2 regions of the Metabacillus schmidteae genome follow, and region 1 is predicted to be linked to the other one. Evidence: riboswitches for the same ligand, from Rfam matches in the RefSeq annotation. Region 1 holds a riboswitch; the other holds the start of a gene.
What was found. A riboswitch is a leader RNA that binds a small molecule or an ion and turns the genes downstream of it on or off. The one in region 1 is predicted to bind cyclic di-AMP.
Positions count from the first base shown of each region.

Region 1 (10,566 bases):
TTCTTCATCATGAAAGTTAACTTCATAACTCACATCCTTTCTTGTATATGGAAGTGAGTCAATTAATGGTATGAAGCTGCAGACTAAATATAAAAACCGAAGTGTAACTGATTCAGTTCAGATAACTCCGGTTTTATCCATAGAAACTATCACAAATCATTTAACGCTATCACTTCTCCTGTTGCAGCGTTTACACCGTAATCACAGTCTACTTTCCCACATAAAACATACTGTTTTTTATCAAAATCATAAACATGATAAGGTTTTAACATGAACAAATCTTTTAATTTATCAAAGGCTTCTTCTTTTTCTATCATGATTTTTTCTGGTTCTTGAAATTCGTTGAACATCTCAAGCATGAATAGGTTATCCATATAATTAACAGCGTGAAGGTGCTCAGCATCAATCATCACCATTAACTTCCTTTGAAACACACGCTTATCTTGTTTATTTGCTCTTAATGCAGCGTGGATGTACCCTTTTTCACGGTGGAGTGTTTTTAGGATCCATTTACCCGTTTCATTCGGGTATTTCTGACGTAATAAGTCTCTAACAGCTTCGATACATTTCTCTTGTTCTTCGTTTGTTATCGGAAAAGAATCAGGAGATGGCTCAGATGCATATGCTTGTTCTACCGTTACCTCTTCAGTCAGATTCAGTTCTTTTCGATCAAACGTTTGTTTAAGTGGTTCATCCCAGTGAATCGGTTGTTCTATTTTCTTATAGGAGTTTACATCAGCAAAGAATTCAAATGGAATGGTATAGGTTTGATCATTGCGAATATAAATCTCTTCTACTGCAAAAATAGGAAATAATCGTTTCTCCTCATGAGAAGGATATTCAAGCAGCTTTACTTGTTCCTTTGCTAGGTGCTTGACCTTTTCAAAGGTCAGAGAATAGTCTTCCTCTATTACCATTTCTTTAGAAGGATATTGACCGTGGTTTGAGAAATATGTCAGCTTCCCTTCTTCATTATAACGAAGCTCAATATACCCTGAGGGAGATACAGCTACTCCATCAATACATTCCATAAAATGAAGCTCTCTCTCTTCTTCCTTTCGCAGTTTGAATTGCTTTTCATAAACCAGGTCTGTTTCCTGTTCAATCCATTTTATGATTTCATTTTTAGTGGAATTTGCAAACGCTACTCCATTATGTGCATATGTCTTTCCCTTGACAAAGATAGCACTCGTAAATTTATGACTATGTATATCAATTTCAATAACCGCTGTACCGTCTGGATTGGAGCCATCTTTTTCAACAGTTTCATGATTTGGAAACCACTCCATGCATAATGTGTAAATTGTGTTGTTGAAGAAATCTCCCCTTCGAAATATATCGTGTGAATGTAAGTAGTAGTTTTCTAAACCAAATTTCTTCTCTGTAAGGTCTATTAATTCTTTTATTCTCGTATCCATTTCCTCGCCTCCCATTTCATTTTTTAAGGTTTCAGCATGAATCATCAAGGCATAATGAGATCCCTCATTGGGAATTATATACAAAAATGACCTATGGGGGTAAACAAAATGGCATTTGCAGTTTACTTTTTTATTAGCTGGCTTTGTATCATTTTATTTTTTATAAAGAAGAAAACATACTCGATTGTGGAGAATACGATCCTTTTTTTATTTTTAATGATCGTAAATATGAATTGGAGCTGGTTTATTTTTGACGAATTCCAGTTTCTCAAGTACTCTGAACATCCAATGAGCTATACAGCTTACTTAATGAATCGGAGTATCATCATTCCTATCATTGTTTTATACTGTCTTAATCTCAGTTCTTTTTCCATGTCTGTTAAGAAAATGTTCATACATATACTTGTTTCATCTTTACTATTACTGCTCCTTACCTTCCTTTCACTTACACTGAATATCATTACGAGTGAAAATTGGAATGTTATGTATGATTATCTATTTTTTGTTTTACTACATATAGCCTGTTATTTGATACATAAATGGTATCATTCCTTTGTAATTAAGACGGAGGTGCAAACAAAATGAAGGGGGTCACCAATTTTGATTTGAATGAAATCTCTCTTATTATTTTTATCGTTGCTGCCTATTTATTTGTCTTCCTAACACCCAAAAAACTTAGCCGGGAATTGACAGTCATGAGTCTGTTTTGGGGAATGACAATAGGTATGACTTTTGACTTTACAATTGGTGGCGGTTTATCGGACTTTTATAAATTAAATGATGTCAACGTTTATGAAGTTTTTGATGTTGTTTATTATACTCTTTATGCTCCATTTGGATATGCTTTTATGTATTTCTATAAAGTACTGAAAATAAATAAATATAGCTTCGCTTTTTATGTCATAGCTTGGGCTGGGCTGGGCCTTTTTGCACAATGGCTGTTTACCATCTTAAATATCGTTAAATTCCAAAATCATTATCAGCTAGCCTACTCCTTCCCCATTTTTTTACTAATTCAGACAGTTACTGGGCTTTTTTATCATTATGTTTCTACTAGGGAATGAGGGACAGTTCCTTGTCCCATCATTTAAATTAAATTTACTAACCTTATCTCATATCAAGAGGTCCCCTTGGGACAAGGTTCCTGTCCCTAGTGACACTTAGGTCATTTTGTTCATAAGTTACACTAAATAAAGGAGTGAACATGTGATGCTAAGTTATCCGTATAGAAACCAGAATTCAATCTTACCGCCTGGTAAATATGTCTATTCGAGTAATTTTCCAGTGATGATGAAACAGCTATCCCCCACTTATAATGTTCCTACTGAACCAGTTTTTATGGAGCATTTACTGATGCAAGCGGGAAAGAAGATTAAGGTTGTAACGATTCATGGCCAACAATTAGAGGGAGTCGTTACAGGAGTAGCCCTCGACCACCTGCAATTAACAATCGGTGATTCAAATTATCATATTAGATTTCCGAATATTATTTATTTCATTACACCAAGAACATAAAATTCAAAGGTTAAGACGTCTTAATGGCGTCTTTTTATCATATTTAAATATTTTCAATAAAAATGAAGGGCATTCTTTATAATAAAAATGCGACATTGAACAATACTATAGAAATAATTAGAACGTATACATAAGATTAGATGATCAATGGAGGTTATTTTTATGGACACTTTTAACCATAATGTTGAAATGACTTCATCAGAAATTGCAAATCTATGGACTCAATATATAAATGATTCTTTATCAATATGTTCTCTTACTCATTCAATTGAAAAAGCAAAAGATGAAGATGTCAAAGGAGTTTTTGAATTTGCCCTCAGCCCTTGCCGAATCGCATATAATCACACTTACAGAAACGTTTAAGAAAGAAAATCCCCCTATTCCAAAAGGATATTCAGTACAAGAAGATGTAAATATGAACGCCCCTTCCTTATTTACAGATACATTTATGTTGAGTTATTTGCATGTTATGACATTACTTGGTTTAACAGGGTACGCTGGGGCAGTGTCCACTTCTTCCCGTACAGACCAAATCAAATACTTTATTCAATGTAATAAGGAAGCAATGGAATTATATGAACGAACTGCAAATGTGATGTTGAATAAAGGGCTATACAGTAAACCGCCGAGAATCAATACTCCTACTGAAGTAGATGTTGTTAATAACCAAAGCTATTTAACAGGATGATTTGGGAAAAAAAGACCTTTAAGCACAGTTGAAATTAGTGGAATTAGTTTCAATATGGTGAAGATTATCGTGAAGGTCGTGTTAGAGGTTGGATTTGGACAAGTTTGTCAAAATGAAGATGTAAAGAAATATTTTAAAAGAGGAAAAAAACTTTGTGAAAAACAATTTAATATTCTCAGTCAAATTTTAACGAATGCTGGTTTGGCCTCACCTGCTTCATGGGTATCAGAAGTAACAAAATCAACCGTTTCCCCCTTCTCCGATAAATTAATGCTCAATCATATCGTCATTCTAATATCAGCCGCAATCGGTTATTACGGAGCTGCTATATCTGTCTCACAAAGAAGAGACTTAACTTTGGAATACGCACGCCTTATGGCAGAAGTAGGGTTATACGCAGAAGATGGAGCAGAACTACTAATAAAACACGGTTGGCTGGAAGAGCCGCCATTAGCTGAAGACCGGGAAAAATTAGCTAGTAAGTAGGGACAGGTTTCTTGTCCCACCCTTTATATACACTGTCTAGCCAAAACTCATTACCTTAACATCATGACCCGAGATCTATTGGACCAAGGTTCCTGTCCCTATGTCCCAGTGTATATTTTGTAATGGCGTCGTCATAATCCGGATAGGTAAACTTGAGAGTTTCAGCAACATCTTTGGAGTATTTTCTAAACAAATCATAGCTGGTGAATAATGCCTTCCACATGTTTTCGATGTTATCCTGACGATAAGTTGAAAGCAATGCTTTCCAATCATCTTGGGGAAGATAATGATCAATAAATTTATAGTTTTTCCCCAAGCTAAAGTTGAATCCTTGTTCAATCCCGATTTTCCATGACATCATCCTCAATAAATTTGGTCTTGCAATTTCATGTAAATGATCAATGGCAAATAGAATTTCTCCTCTGGCTAATCCTTTTACAACATATGTTGAGACCATCCAAAATTCATTACAGCAATCATCAAATTCCCTAGCCGTTGGCTCTTTTATCCAATAGTTGCGGTCACTAGGAATCACATCATTTTTAATCATGGAGTCTTTATCAAGAAGAACTTCTACCAGACCATCGCTACCTGATAAATAATCTTCCACTTCTTTTAACGGAATAAGCGTTAAGTCCACTTTATTCCCATCTTCAAAAAGGATTAGATAGGAAAACCAATTCCCCAGTTCTGGAGGAAAAAGCTCCATATCTTCCGGCTTTTGCATCATGATCTGTTTTCCAAATAGATCAAGCCATCCATCATCTTTTTTAAACGAGTTCATATCTGTTACAAAATAGGATATATCATAATCCTGAAATGAATCACGGGGAATGTTTTTATTGGTCCGTGACCCTTCTAGAGTGACCAATCGAATTCTCTCATCATTTCTTGCAAATTCAATTAACATCTTCATCATTTCGGATTCACTTCTCATTGTTCATCCCCCACTTGTCCGTCAAGGTACTATTAGCACTCCTATTATTCTACATAGTATTCAAGCAATCTAGTAAAAAAGAACAACTTTAGAAAAAGACTCTTAAGATATGGCAACTCATTACTCTTTACAAGCGAAGCTTAACGGTCTACCAAAGAGATTATCCAATGATCACTCTTTCTTTAGGATAGTGATAATTTGGCTCATGTCCATTTTTTGAAATGATGAAAATAAAAGATAGAATACCAATACGGCCTATAAACATTAATAAAATTATGATAATTTTTCCAATTGCACTTAACTCAGGTGTTATCCCCATCGATAATCCTGTAGTTCCGAACGCAGAAGTTACTTCAAATATAAGCTCCATCGTTGTAAAAGGTTCAGTAACCTTCAAGAGGATGACTGAAATAAAACATATAGATATGGCTGTATTCATTATGGCCATCGATTTAAGAATGTCATCTTGATGGATCTCCCGTTTAAATACCTTTACCGCTTTATTTCCCCTAGCTAAATTGAAAATATATAATAAATTGATTGCAAAAGTAGTGGTTCGAACTCCACCACCGACTGAACTAGGCGAAGCCCCAACAAACATTAACAAAGAAAGGATCAGAAGTGTCGGTTCAGAAAATTGACTTACATCCATTGTAGCCAAGCCGCCATTTCTTGTCGTGGCAGACTGAAAAAAAGCATAGAAGAATGATTCATGCCAGGTTTTGTCTTTGAAAAAGTGATGTGCATCAAATACTAAAATAGCTATTGTTCCAAAAAGCATTAATAAGAAAAAAGTACTCGTTGTTAATCTTGTATATAATGAAAAATTGGAAGTTCTGTAAGGCTTTTTCTTTTTAATTAACTCCTTCACTTCAATAAGAACCGGAAAACCAATCGCCCCTAGTGTTAATAGAATAATATTTATCATTTGAACGAAATAGTCGTTTGCATAGGGAATGAGTGATTGTCCTGTAATATCAAATCCTGCATTAGTAGTTGCACTAACTGACGCAAAAAACCCCTGTAAATAAGCCTCTTGCCATGTAGAATAATAGTTCAAAAAATAAGTACCTAATATTGCTCCTCCAATGATCTCGATGACAATAATAATGACTAATATATTTTTCATCAATAGTACTAAACCTGCAAGATTTGATTGATTTTGATCAGTTTTTATGAGCTGCCTCTCTTTTAAACCAATTTTTTTCCCGAACAGTAACCAAAAAAAGGTACCTAATGTCATGATTCCAATTCCACCAAATTGCAAGATAAACATAAGAATAATAATGCCGGGTATGCTGAACGTATCTGGCGTTGATACAACCGCTAAGCCTGTAACACTAATGGCACTAACTGCAGTAAAAACAACATCAATAAAGGACCATTCTACTCCTGGTTTTAAGGCGATTGGTAAACTCAGTAAGGCTACTGATATCACCACTGCAATCAAATAAAAGCAAACGATCAATTGAGATGGTGACAAATTTTCAATTTTTAATTTTATCTTAGATTTACTAAGCATTTCTAACTTATCCCTTCTATATGCCTAAAATTCCTACAATTCTTTTCCCTCAAAACATTGCATACCTTATATCTGTACTCCCTTGTCAAATCGCCTCTTTATTTACATAAAGACAAAAAAAGACCATAACAAACAGAATGGTCTTTGGGCGAAACCTTTGACCTTCTCTCGAAAAATAAAATAACGCTTACGAGGTTAGCTGTCGGATTAGGAATTGAGAGTATCCCTTCTTACTATGTAAGACTCACCCCAAGATAGGCCTATTTGCCACCTATCAAATATGTTTCCCCCGCTCACAATAGATTCAGCGAATTAAAGGTATGTGAATTTCTTGATATATTATTGTAGTTTATTTATTTTATCAGATGCTTCTTGTTAGTTAAACCCTCTTAACATTCAAACTAGCAAGCATTAGTAGCAAAAGGTTTCTTGTTCCGCCCATCCTTACTCAGCTTCTGAAATGCTCTAACAACCATAAAAGCTGGTATTCCCCACATCAAAATAAAAGGTAAAAGAGAATCTGCATTGATATTCACATAAAACTCCTCCTCTCTTCATTATCCATCGAGTTCTAAGGAGCAAAAGGAACAAAATACCGAAACATAAAAGTTATAAACGCAAAAACTGATATTGAACATACACAAGCAAAACGGAGAAGGATATACAGAATTTTGATTTTTCCTTTGATGAAAAATGAATAAATAAAGCCTAGTAAAGGATTTAAAATTAAAAAGGGTAAAGAAATAGCAATCGTTACTTTTCCTATAATATGGATAATCTTAGTATCTACTCCGGATAAGCTTAAAACAAACAGAAGCAAAACAGTTACACCAACCGTTGCGATTAAAGAAAACAATGCCACTTTATAAGGTTTTCGAATAAAGTTCATCATAAAATTCTCCTTTATTCCTAGTAGGAAATTTCCCCTGTAGTATTAACGTAACACACGCTACCACATAATTTTGAGCTTTTATAATATCAAGCTTTTCCTGTAGTTTAAAAAAGTCCCGCTTTTCCTATAAATGTCACCCAGTTATGGACACACAATGGGAAAAACAGGACTAATGATATACCACTTTTGTTTTTTAAAAGTACTAATAACTACATACTATAGTCAGGCCTCTTTTGAATTTTTTTGTCCACTTAAAAGATGTCCAACATATGATAGTTCTTTGATTCTTACCGGAAGTTCACCTGTTGGTACTTTGAGCATGATTTTTTCGCCAATTTCCTTGAGTAAGAGCTGCCTCCCTACCGGAGATAAAAACGAAATACAACCAGAATCAGGATCTGACTGCTCAGGGAAGCAGATCACAAAATCCTCTGTATCGTTTTCCTCATCGAACAATACGGTAACCCTTGTGCCGATATATACCTTCGGCAGGAAGGGTATTACGCTGTTTTTCGGATCAGTATTTAGCAACTCTTCCAATTCCAGCAGATATAGATTAAAAAAGTCTTTTAATTGCTCCTGAACAGGAGTGTGAGCGATGTAAAGTCTTGTAAGCTTCTTTATGTTTTCATCAATATAAACCATCTGCTTTACTAAGTTCTCTTTGTGTTGAGGATTGTTATGGTTCATAGTATATAACCCCCAAACTTGGATTTTGCCTCTTGCATGTTTTCAATAAATTATTCATTGTAAAACTCCTCCTATATAAAAAAATAAACCCCTTCAAAAAGACCGAGAATACCTTCTAATCTCTGCCTTCCTGTTTCCAAATAAAGAGGGTAGTCCCCTTTATTAGTCGTTAGGGTTTCAAAATAATTTTACCATATTTAAACAGAAATAACCTCATATACTTCTAACCTATCTTAAAGAGAACACTTTCCTAATCCATTGGCTTTTCATGTAATAACCACGGTATGCGAGCTTCAAAATCTAATTGCAGGATCGGACCTCGTAACTCGTCAGGTACAAACATTAACTCCTTATTGAACCCAAATGTGAAATTTTGAATTCTGGCTGTATTTGTTTCAACCCATTCCGAATCCGTACAATATTCTCCTTCTACTAATTTACCTACGATATGGTAACTGCCAATATATAAATGTAACCTGTCTTCCATTTCACCATATTCTGATAAATGGCTCGGTTTAGAAGAAGTAATTCCTAACATGGAAAAAACCTCTAAAACTGGAGAAGATAAGTGTTTAGATGCCTCCATATAATTTTTGCAGGATAAACAACCGCACAATTCATTGTCTTTATGATAAAATTCCTTTGTCTTATCAACATCAACTTCTAATAGCCACTTCTTCACCTTCAATTGTTTCATTCTACTTCCTCACTCGAAGGTTTATCTATCATCCGATAAGAATACAATACTCCCTCAACCCACTTTTGGAAGGTCTCATACGCTTCTTCATCCGTATTGACTGTGCAAATGTATCCTCCTTTAAACGTTTCATAATAATAACCGTGATTATGAAATAATTCATGGATTTCATGATCTGTTTCAAACTCATTAAAAAACAAATCCATTGAACCATCCTGCCTTACCCAAGCAATCCCTTCGATTAAAGGCTTAGATTCGTCGTTCCAATTGCCAACATGAAGGTGATCTCCTGTATAATTTTTTGAGTTGAAATATATTTCTCTATTCACATACAACTCTCCCCGGTATCAGAGTTTATCTATTTATATTTTCGTGTATACAATCTTGCACTTGTGGAAGGAAAAAATTTAATTTTATAATTATTTCCTATCTCTTGTTTTACTCTTTCTGCTAACACAACTCCTAATTTATTAAATTCCTCCTCTATTTCAATGCCCTTATTTCTCAATCTATCTTTGTCCCAATCAATCCATTCTCCATATTTTAATGCCCATTCTGACAATTCATCAGCCAATTCAACTGAAACAGGCAGGTCTTCCATATCAATATTACAGCCGCATTTATTACACCAAATTGGATCTGCACCAACATCTCCTTCAATTTTCAAATCATTTGTTTCTCCACTTTCACAACAACAATTCAAAATTCCACCTCAATCCATTCATTTTATTTTGTTCCATTGCTTTATCTCAATTGTTTATATGGCTAACTCCAACTATGTATTTGGTCCTTGGGAGATAACTGATTTTATACTTTTCATTTTCGTATATTTCCACTTCAAAATCTGTGTTGGTTTTATATTTTTCTCCATCATTACTAATATACACATAATCCGTTGCTCCACTAAACTTCCCATAATCAATAATTGCTCGATACTTTTTTTAAACAATGACCTTCTCTTCAGCACCTTTTTGATGATAGTCTATAGAATCCAATACAGAATCACTCCAACCAAGACCTAAGAAAAAGTAAGCGATATCTAAAAATATAAAGGTGAGCAGAGCGGCTGGAAATACTAACCTTTTAGGATCTGCTGCCTTTTTAGTCAATATGAAATAGATACTCCCAAGAGAAGCAATTAGCCCTGCAATTAAAAACATACCTCCCCAACTTCCAGGGAAGAATACATGATTTTTAAAAAAGAAAATGAATGGATAATCACCTTTATTCCAATCATCAACAAAATTCATTTCAACGATCATAAAACTAGAAAACGTCCATATAAAAAATAAAGCAACTCCTATTAGAATAATGTAAGTCCGCATCTCACTACCATTTTCATTACTCTTGTTGGTATTGTTGCTTCTCTTTCTAAGTTTCTTATTGTTTACCCTAATCTTCTTCTTGCTCCCCGCTCCTTATATATAATATGGTATTACGATATTTTGTCATGAAAAGTTCCCAGTCTACTTATCAAGATTTTAATATAAACAATCAGCAATTTAATAATCTATCTTTCATTACATAATTATGTGAAAGAACATGGAATTTGATCAAATTACTTTTTTACTCCCTAGTAAATGCCATGATATGAGAAAATATAAGAACAGAAGATTTATATCATTTATTTTTAATAATTTTCATTGAAAGAACCGTATGATTTTCTACTAAACTTAATTTCTATTGTTTTTTTGCTGATTTTTCTGTCTTTTTTCACAAAA
Region 1 is NZ_CAESCH010000001.1:812,959-823,524, reverse strand. Features, by position in the region: gene HWV59_RS03970 (hypothetical protein) at 150-1,418, opposite strand; gene HWV59_RS03965 (hypothetical protein) at 1,527-2,003, shown strand; gene HWV59_RS03960 (hypothetical protein) at 2,000-2,482, shown strand; gene HWV59_RS03955 (DUF2642 domain-containing protein) at 2,628-2,933, shown strand; gene HWV59_RS26970 (DUF3231 family protein) at 3,096-3,296, shown strand; gene HWV59_RS26965 (DUF3231 family protein) at 3,217-3,621, shown strand; gene HWV59_RS26960 (DUF3231 family protein) at 3,676-4,107, shown strand; gene ant(6) (aminoglycoside 6-adenylyltransferase) at 4,169-5,044, opposite strand; gene HWV59_RS03940 (TrkH family potassium uptake protein) at 5,205-6,566, opposite strand; cyclic di-AMP (ydaO/yuaA leader) riboswitch at 6,736-6,886, opposite strand; gene HWV59_RS03935 (hypothetical protein) at 7,138-7,455, opposite strand; gene HWV59_RS03930 (GreA/GreB family elongation factor) at 7,681-8,148, opposite strand; gene HWV59_RS03925 (hypothetical protein) at 8,399-8,845, opposite strand; gene HWV59_RS03920 (hypothetical protein) at 8,842-9,174, opposite strand; gene HWV59_RS03915 (hypothetical protein) at 9,204-9,512, opposite strand; gene HWV59_RS03910 (hypothetical protein) at 9,621-9,794, opposite strand; gene HWV59_RS03905 (hypothetical protein) at 9,787-10,170, opposite strand.

Region 2 (10,566 bases), on a different contig from region 1:
CGATTAATGCAGATACTGGCAAAAGCGCTCCAAATGAAGATCCTACAAGTCTTCTTCCTATATGTGGTGCCATTAATCCCACAAAACCAATAACTCCTGCAAAAGCGACAGCACTACCTGTTAAAGCTGTACTTAAAAGTAAGAGTAAAAAACGATTGCGTTGAACGGCACTTCCTACTCCCGTTGCTAGCTCATCACCGAGCTCTTGTATATTGACATTTCGAATTGAAATAATGCTAATCAAAAATAAGATGACAACAACAGGTAATAAAATCCATACCTGTTCCCAAGTTGCCCCGTAAACAGTTCCAGTAATCCAAACATTTGCTTGTGCTGCCTGGTAGATTGGACCTTTCACCATAAATAATGTTGTCAGAGACTGTGTGAGCATGGATAAACCAATCCCAATTAACACAAGCCTAATGGAAGATGCTCCATTTTTCCATGATAACAAATAAACGAGAATTCCAATAATCGTTGCACCAATGAATGCCGCCACAGGCAACCATTTAATACTTACAAACAGTGAATTGTTTTGATCACTGAACAGCATAAGAAATAAGACAACACCAACAGATCCTCCACCTGTTATTCCTATGATATCAGGTGATGCTAACGGGTTCCGAATTAATCCTTGTAATATAGCTCCAGCAACAGCTAAACTAATTCCTACTAATAAGGCAATCATAATTCTTGGCAGGCGAAACGAATAGATAAATAAATTTTCCATGTCATCGCCATATCCAAATAATGTCTTTAGCACATTAAGCGGACTAATAAAAACTTCACCCACTCCCGTACTCGTCAAGAATACAATACATGTAACTGCAAGTAGAATGAAAGAAATAGTAACTGCTTTTTTATCAATTAAAAAGGACAGTTTATCTGTACCAATGCGTAGCTTATAATATTTTTTCATGAATGGTTGAACCCCCTGCGCGCAATATAAATAAAAAAGGGAGTTCCTATAAATGCCGTCATAACACCAACCGGTACCTCTTCAGGCATAACAACATATCTTGCTAAAATATCAGCAAAAACAAGGAGAGAGCCTCCGAGAACAACGCAATATGGAAAAATCCAACGATAGTCATTCCCTACGATAAACCTTGCAAAGTGTGGGATCACGATCCCAATGAATGCAATTGGTCCAGCTACCGCTACAGCCCCTCCGCCTAAAAGAATAACGAGTAGGGCACCTGTTAATTTTACAAAACCGGTTCTTTGTCCTAAGCCTTTTGCGACATCTTCCCCCATTATTAATACATTTATTTTCTGGGAAAGAATCAAGCTGATCATGATTGCAGGTAAAATATATGGTAGAACAGCAAATAAACTTTCCAGACTTCTCCCTTGAATCGAACCTGCCAACCAAAAGAGAACTTGATCTAATGCAGCTTCATTCACCACTAATAATCCTTGTGTTAAAGAAGAAAACAATGCTGCCATTGCTGCACCTGCTAATGTCAGCTTCATTGGTGTTAACCCCTGACGTCCAAAAGAACCTACAAAATAAACGATAAATGCTGAAAAAGCTGCACCTGCAAAGGCAACAAACGTAAATCCTTGATAAGAGTTAACATAAAAAAACGTAACAGCAACAACGATAAAGAAACCAGCACCAGCGTTAATACCAAACACACTCGGTGATGCGAGAGGATTCTTCGTCAATGCCTGCATAATTGCCCCAGCCAAAGCCAAACTTGCCCCAACAGTAGCACCAATTAATGCTCTTGGTAACCTGACCTCGTAGACAATAATATGTTCATTTGAACCATTAAAACTCATAAATGCGTCATACACAGTTTTTAAGTTTGTATTTGCGTAACCAAAGACAAGGCTCCCACAAAATAATAGTAAAAGTAATATAAACCCTAGAATAAGACCAATTGATTTTTGATAATTTGTTTTTAATATCATATTTTCTCCCTGCGACTTTCCTTACTTCAACTTCATCTTATCAAATTTGATTGATCTTGAAAATCATTTTCATTTAAGTGTTGACAATATTTCGACAACATCTTATCATTCTCTTATAAATGAAAATCATTATCATTAATGGAGGACATAACATGAGCAGTACTTACAGAAAGTCTTGGTTATCATTATTTTTACTAAGCATTACAATTCTTATTCTTGGGGCATGTGGGAATACAAATGAAGAAACAACTGAATCTGAAGGTGCGAAAGAAAAAAATGATACACCATCAGAAGAAACATATACAGTTGAACATGCTATGGGAACAACTGAAATTACTGGAACTCCAGAAAAAGTTGTTATTTTAACAAATGAAGGAACTGAAGCTCTGCTTGCAATGGGAGTAACACCGGTTGGAGCTGTTCAATCATGGCTTGGAGAGCCATGGTATGATCATATCTCTGAAGAAATGACAGATGTTCAAGTCGTTGGTACTGAGAGTGAAGTAAATGTAGAAGCCATTGCTGCACTAAAACCAGACTTAATTATTGGAAACAAAATGCGACAAGAAAAGGTCTATGAACAATTAAAGGCGATTGCACCGACCGTTTTCTCTGAGACATTAAGAGGTGACTGGCAGGAAAACTTTAATTTATATGCAAAAGCATTAAATCGTGAAGAAGAGGGCAAAAAGGTCATTGCTGATTTTGAATCACGTATTACATCATTGAAGGATTCACTTGGCGATAAAGCTAATCAGGAAGTTTCTGTTGTACGTTTTATGGCAGGTTTGACAAGAGTTTATTATACTGATACATTCTCTGGTGTCATTTTTGACAAGCTGGGGTTAAAACATTCCAATTCCGTTCAAGAGTTATTTAAAGATAACCCGGATGATTTATTCGTACGTGAAGTTGGAAAAGAAATCATTCCGCAATTAGATGCTGATATTTTATTTTACTTCACATACGCACCACCGGGTGATACAGAAGCAACTAAAACTGAAGAAGATTGGACAAACGATCCTCTCTGGAAAAACCTGGAGGTAGTAAAAGCTAATAAAGCATATAAAGTTGATGATGCGATCTGGAATACCGCCGGTGGCGTAATTGCAGCTAACTTACTATTAGATGATATCGAAAACAAATTAGGTTCTGAATAAGATACTGGCGGCCAACACTGTTGGCCGCCTTATTATTTTTCCACTCCAACTTTTTACCTATCAACTTTTCCGTTTTATCTCACTAATTAAGGGAAAAATAGCAATATAACTATTTACAGGAGATGAGCTATCTTGCTTCAGGCAGCGTTTTGGGGAGCTTTTGCCGGATCACCTATCCTCTTAGGAGCGTTGGTAGGGATTTTCACAAATCTTCCTAAGAAGATAACAGGACTAATCATGTCATTTGGAACCGGTGTTTTAATAGGAGCTGCCGCATTTGAATTACTTGCAGAAGCAGTTAATGAAGGCGGTTTATGGGCAACATCCCTTGGATTTCTTTCAGGAGCTTTAGTTTTCACCTTTTCTGAAGCCATTATTTCAAAAAAAGGTGGAAGTGAGCGAAAGCGCTCAAAAAAAAGCTCTGAAAATCATTCCGGTTTATCAATCTTTATTGGAACAATCATTGACGCTGTTCCTGAGTCGATCATTATTGGAGTGAGTTTACTAGAACAAGGAACGGTTAGCTACTTAATGGTTATTGCTGTTTTAATTAGTAATTTTCCTGAGGGTCTTTCCAGTACTGTTGGATTAAAACAAGACGGGTATAAACGAAAGAAAATATTGCTGATGTGGCTAATTGTTGTAGCACTTTCATCAATTAGCTCGTTATTAGGTTATGTTGTACTTCAGAATGCACCTGTACATATCGTTTCAATCATTTCTGCTTTTGCAGCTGGCGGAATTTTTGCTATGGTATCCTCGACCATGATGCCGGAAGCATTTGAAGAAGGCGGTGCAGTAGTAGGATTTATTGCTTCTTTAGGACTTTTGGCTTCTTTGTTCTTAGCTAATATCTAAGAAAAGCGTAAGGCGCCCGCCTATCGGCTCGAGCTAGACACCAACACTAAGTACAAAATTTAATACTTTTTATCCTATAAAAAAGGGCTCCCTATTTGAAGGAAGCCCTATTAGATTTATCCAGTTAAAATATCTTCTTCCGGATAGCGAATTTTCTCTTTTGAAGGTGTTGCTAAAGAAAACATCAAGGTCAATGGACCAAGTTTTCCTAAGATCATAATAAAAATAATAAGCTGTTTTCCAACAGATGTTAGTGTTCCAGTTAGTCCTGCAGACAGACCAACAGTACCAAAAGCAGATACCACTTCAAACATAATATCAATAAATGAAGCATCTTTTTCTGTTATATTTAAAAGAAAGATACCAATAATGACAAATACAATACTGATCATTGAGATCGCGAGTGCTTTAAGAAGAAAAACTGAGTTAATTGTTCTTCTTAATATAACAATATTAGTTTTCCCTCTTAAAAAGCTGATTGTTGCGAGTCCAATAATTAAGGCAGTTGTTAATTTAATCCCCCCGCCGGTAGATCCACTTCCTGCTCCGATAAACATAAGGATAATCATAAAAAACAATGTAGTTTCATCCATACTTCCAATATCAATCGTATTAAATCCGGCTGTTCTTGGTGAAACAGCTTGGAAATAAGAGGCCCAGAGCTTATCCCCTAATGTAAGATCACCAATTGTATTTGGGTTACTATATTCCAAACAAAAGATAAATAGCATAGCCACAGTATTTATAATAAAAGTACCAATAATCATTAACTTTGTATGAAGAGATAGTTTTTTAAACTTTCTCTTTTTCCACACATCAACTAAAACGGTAAATCCAATTCCACCAATGATAAACAAAATAGAAATCACAATATTCACCAGAGGATCGCCTACATATTGGATAAGATTATCTGACCAAAGTGCAAACCCTGCATTATTAAATGCGGAGATCGAATGAAAAAAGCTAAAAAACAATCCTTGAGCCCATCCGAATTGTGGTATCCATCGAATTGCAAGGAAAATCATCGCAATCAGCTCGATCGTAATGGAAAAAACAAATAGGTATTTCACAAGCTTAATAATTCCACCAACCGATGTTTGATTTAAAGCATGTTGCATAAGCAATCTTTCTTTAAGTCCAATCTTCTTGCCTATCATAATATAAATTAAAACCGCAAATGACATGATCCCAAGACCGCCAATTTGAATAAGTACTGCAATAATAAATTGTCCAAAGGTTGTAAAGGTAGTAGCAGGATCAACTGTGGCAAGTCCTGTTACCGTCATCGCTGAGGTGCTAATAAAGATAGCATCTATCCATTTAATTCCTTCATAAGTAGAAAAAGGTAGCTTTAAAATACATGTTCCAACTGTTATCGACACAACGAACACAATAACCAATAATTGCGACGGATTCAACTTAATGAATTTTTTCATTTTACATACCGAATTCTTCAAAATCTATAATATCTTTATTTTTACCAATAATTAGTAATACATCTCCAATAGAAATTCGTTCATTTTCCGATGGTGATACACAAATCTCTTCACCTCTTTGAATGCCGACAATATTGCAGCCGTATTTAGAAGGTATATCTAAATCACAAATTGTCTTGTTACATAGCTTCTTTGTTGCAACAACTTCCACAAGACTGTACTCTCTGGATAGCTCAATATAATCAATCATTTTTTCGGATATTATATGATGGGCGATGCGCTTTGCCATATCTCGCTCAGGGTGAATAACACGGTTCACACCAATTTTATCTAACACTTTTTGATGGTAGTCATTTTGTGCTTTCGCCCATACTTGTGGAATGCCTAATTCTTTTAGAATGAGAGATGTTAAGATGCTCGCTTCAATATCGTCACCAAACGAAACGAATGCATGATCGACATTTCGAACCCCCAGCTGCTTTAAGATTGTTTCATCTATTGCATTTGCCCTTACTGCATGTGTAGCATATGCAGCATATTGCTGGATTTTTTCCTCACTTTTATCGATCGCCAGAACTTCAATTCCAAGCTCATGGAATTCCTTAACAAGACTCCCGCCAAAACGACCTAAGCCAAATACAGCAAATTGCTTCTTCACAAAAATTCCTTCTTTCAATACTTAATGTTGTTAGTTACTTTTATTTCCTTTTATAGGTACACATTCATACATTTTTTGAACAACAAAAAAAGACACAAGGGTAGTGAGTCCCTGTGTCTTTTAAAAAGAAGCACATGGTCATCCCTTTAACGCTTGCGGAGTTAGCTGTCGGATTCGGGCAAAAGAGAATAGCCCTACAAACACCTTTAAAGACGTTTGATTCACCCCAAGTCTGTTAAGACACTTTCATGGGTCCCCCGCTCCTAATAATAGGATTAAGCGATCTTTGATCATCTATTCTTTTTTATTTAAAAACAAATTAATCATAATAAATAGTCAACTAACTAATTAATTCATATTATTTACGAATGTAATCTTACTCCCCCCAACACTCAATCGTAAAGGATGAAAAAATTCATTTTTTGATAATATATGGTCAAATTCGTTAATTTAATCGCTCTCAACTATCATTTCCTTAGTTAATCTTTTTATTTTGAACTTTTTCTAGGTTCCTTGTTATCCTATCTCCATAAAAAAAGACACAAGCAATATCGCTGTGTCTTATATATATCGTTTATGGATTATTTTTTTTATTCACAGGCTCTTCATCATCCATAAGACCCTTTGTAGCATTTTTAAATTCTCTAAGCGTTTTACCTGCTGCTTTTCCCAGTTCCGGTAATTTTTTTGGTCCAAATAATAACAGCGCAACAAACAAAATAAGTAAGATTTCTCCGAATCCCAAATTCATGTGTTCACACTTCTTTCATAAGAATGATAGACTTTAACTACCATTATAAATCAATCTAGATAAGAATCAAAGTTAGTTATTAGACTTTTCTAATTTGAAAATAAAATAAAAGTGAAACAAAAAGTCCGGTGACCACGGCTATTGGAACGATGATAGACAAATGATATTCCTCTCTCTTTTGGTTCACCACATCTTCATTTGTAACAATCTCACTTTTCATCTGTTCATTTTTCTCTTTATTCTCAACTTGATCAAGCTCTACTTCCGTTATAATCCTTTGATCCTCACCCTTAACAATAAGATCACCTGATGGACTTACATCTTTTTCAATCGTTTCTCCTTGTCGTTTCGTAAATGAGGTATCTTCTGTTACTAAGTACGAATGTTCGAATCCATCAGTATATTTTTCATTTCTTAGGACCTGATCTGTTTCAAAGTGTTCGAAGCCGTAATTGAATAAGGCTGTGGTGTCTTCATAGGACTGTTCACTGTACATCGAGTTTAACGTAACAGCAATCAAACTTATATTCTCTCGTTCAGCCGTTGTGACAAGTGTAAATCCCGCTTCCTGGACAAACCCGTTTTTTCCACCTGTGATACCTTCATACTCCTTGTCGCGTACCATTTCATGATGATTGATAAGAGTTGTATCCCAGGTCTCACCGTCCCATTTTAATTCACTCGTTTGAAAAATGTCTCTAAACGTTTGATTTTGTATCGCATATTGCGTGATTTTGGCCATGTCCTCTGCTGTAGTCAAATGCTCTGTTTCATAGAGCCCATGCGGATTTGAGAAATGAGTATTTTGCACCCCCACTTCTTGTTGTAAAAATTCATTAAAATCTTCCGCAAATTGTTCAACAGAACCACTAAGGTGTTCAGCAATCGCAACTCCTGCATCATTTCCGGAATTAATGATCAAGCCTTGAATTAACTTTTTTAATGGAACCTTTTCACCTGCTTCTAAGTAAACTCGAGTTCCATCCACATTTCTTGCATTCTCACTAACAGTCACAAGATCATTTATATTCCCTTTTTCTATCGCATAAATAGCTGTTGCAATTTTCGTTATGCTTGCAGGCGGGAGTTTTTCTTTACTATTTTTTTCATATAGTATTTGACCTGACTCTGCATCAACCAATATAACTGCCTCACTATAAAGGTGTAGATGTTCTTTCTCGAGGTTAGCAGTTGTCTCTGTCTCAGCTTTAATGGTTTTCGGCAATATAAATGAGCATATGACGAAAGCTATCAGAACATACTTAAGGTAGAATTTTTTCATGATGCTGCTCCTATACTTTATAGTTCTTATTCTTTCTTGAATAGGATAACAAGCGGTTACTGAAAAAAGCAATGTCAGTATTTTGAAACTATCCCTACTTTTTTACTACAAGAAAACTCTGGATTGACACTATAAATGAAGGCAATTATACTATAAACTGACGAACGTAAGGAAGGTTGATAATATGTCTGCTTCAAACATTAAACATGCTGCATTGATTCAATTTGCACAAAATGGTTATGATGGCACATCTCTTGCTACAATTGCCAATGATGTGGGGATAAAAAAGCAATCCATCTATGCCCATTTTAAAGGTAAAGATGAACTGTATTTAAGTATATTAGAAGATGTAATCATGGATGAAAGGCGCTATATACAAGATTATGTTTCCTCTCAAACCACATTACCTATACACGATAGGCTCTATCAGTTTTTAGCGGAATATAGTGAGCGATGTGAAACACATGCTTCCTCAAAGTTTTTATTGCGTAATGGGTTTCTTCCTCCTTCGCACTTGCATGAGCTGATGATGCAGAAGGTATACAACTATTTAGATGATATCGAACAACTCTTTCTACAGTATTTAGAGAAGCAACAAACATTTTTTACTGTACCGCTCGAAGAGGTAGTGATTTCCTTTATTGGTCTTATTGATTCATTGCAGATTGAACTTCTTTATAGTGGAACAGATCGATTTCAACGGAGACTTCATGCCTCATGGAACATTTTTTGGAGAGGCATTTCAGCTTTTAAGGAGGAATAAACGAAATGAATAAGTATTGGTTTCTTGTTTATATATCGACATTTTTCGAGGTTAGTTGGGTAACAGGGTTGAAGCATGCATCAACTGGATTGGAATGGGCTGGTACGGTGATATGTATTATTGTGAGTTTTTATTTATTAATTACTGCAACAAAGAAACTTCCAATCAGTACTGTATATGCAGTATTTACTGGTTTGGGAGCTGCAGGCACGGTCATTGTTGAACTCGTCCTTTTTTCGAATGAGGTAAACTGGTTGAAACTTTTATTGTGTGCGATTCTTATTGCAGGTGTTGTTGGTCTAAAAATGGTCACGACTGAAAATGGCCAGCCTGTGAAAGGAGAGAATTAAGATGGATTGGTTTATGCTGATTTTAGCAGGACTCTGTGAAGTAGCAGGTGTTGCTGCAATTGCCCGTTTTAATGAGAAAAAGAATCTTTTAAACGGATTATTCCTTGCCTTAGGATTTGGAACGAGTTTTTTGTTGTTAACTTTAGCGTTAGAAACCATTTCAATGGGAACAGCATATGCGGTTTGGACGGGGATTGGAACAGCTGGCAGTGCACTGTTTGGTATCCTGTTTTTAAAAGAACCTGCAGATTGGAAACGTGTCTTGTTTATTGCTATGATCATATCCGCGACGGTTGGGTTAAAGTTTTTACCGTCTTAAATTTCATTAATAGTATTAGTAGGAAGACAGCTTACAACTGTCTTCCTACTCTTTTTATATTCTTGGCTTTGTCGGATTACAAGATGGCATTTTAGTCTGAGCTGACTCTGCTAACTTCATTAAGTAATAACATTCTTCTCTCATCATATGATCTGCCATTAGAGGTGAAAACGTACTAAGCATCTCCTTGTTTAGCTCCATTTCTTCCACTTCAGCTAAAAACCCTCGAAATAACTCAATTTCAAGTTGTACCTCCTTATTCATTCTTGTTAACGCTGGAAAAGAATCGATATTAGCTCGTAAATATCCTGATAATTCAACTGCTTTTAAATAAAACTCTTCAAATTCCTTTACATATTCATCGCTTTTACGTTTAAGCTTTTTTTCTGTTGCATCTAATTCATCAGAAATAGCTCCTGCATGACCTGCCGCATCTAATAGCCATAATAAGTGATGGTGCAACTCATGAAAGATCGGTGGCGCCTCCTTTCTTTTTAAATATGAAAGAACGAGTAAATACTCTTCAAGCTCATTTACCATATGATTGATGAAAGTAGGAGTAAGATGAATCTTTATTTCCCCTGAAACATGTCTTCTAATAATAGATAGCTTAAACTCACGAAACTCCTTCACATATTCTTCTGCTTCTAAGGTTAAAGTTGTCAGGTTAGATTGTTCTCTAGATTTTTTTAGTAAGGTATCAAAAACATCTCTATATCGCTTTGCTTTTTCAATATCCTTCGATTCCATTACTGCCAGTGATTCCAGAATAAATCTTGCATGGTCACCGAGCACCTGTAACCAAAATTGATGTTCAAATGCTGCAGCTTGTTCAAATGTTTTCATACTTTCCCTCCTTATACCATCTTCATTAATATGTATGTTTGTGAAGCTTGTTTTAGTAAAAGGATGAGTAAATGAGGAATAGGACATTTCATCAAAGAATATATATATCCTTGTTCACCAATCCAAACAAGGAGGGTTTCTTCATGTTTTTTCACATCAAGGAGCTTCAATACAACGCGAAACCCGATCGGCCGGATGCTGTTTATGCCAAGAAGCTTCAGGA
Region 2 is NZ_CAESCH010000002.1:645,324-655,889, reverse strand. Features, by position in the region: gene HWV59_RS23945 (FecCD family ABC transporter permease) at 1-919, opposite strand, end outside; gene HWV59_RS23940 (FecCD family ABC transporter permease) at 916-1,920, opposite strand; gene HWV59_RS23935 (ABC transporter substrate-binding protein) at 2,073-3,080, shown strand; gene HWV59_RS23930 (ZIP family metal transporter) at 3,213-3,938, shown strand; gene HWV59_RS23925 (TrkH family potassium uptake protein) at 4,055-5,374, opposite strand; gene HWV59_RS23920 (potassium channel family protein) at 5,376-6,032, opposite strand; cyclic di-AMP (ydaO/yuaA leader) riboswitch at 6,168-6,324, opposite strand; gene tatA (twin-arginine translocase TatA/TatE family subunit) at 6,607-6,783, opposite strand; gene HWV59_RS23910 (D-alanyl-D-alanine carboxypeptidase family protein) at 6,863-8,065, opposite strand; gene HWV59_RS23905 (TetR/AcrR family transcriptional regulator) at 8,250-8,828, shown strand; gene HWV59_RS23900 (DMT family transporter) at 8,834-9,178, shown strand; gene HWV59_RS23895 (DMT family transporter) at 9,180-9,497, shown strand; gene HWV59_RS23890 (DUF2935 domain-containing protein) at 9,552-10,343, opposite strand; gene HWV59_RS23885 (manganese catalase family protein) at 10,487-10,566, shown strand, end outside.
Region 2: it holds a riboswitch for cyclic di-AMP, as region 1 does, so the genes downstream of both, HWV59_RS23920 (potassium channel family protein) here and HWV59_RS03940 (TrkH family potassium uptake protein) in region 1, are expected to answer to the same signal.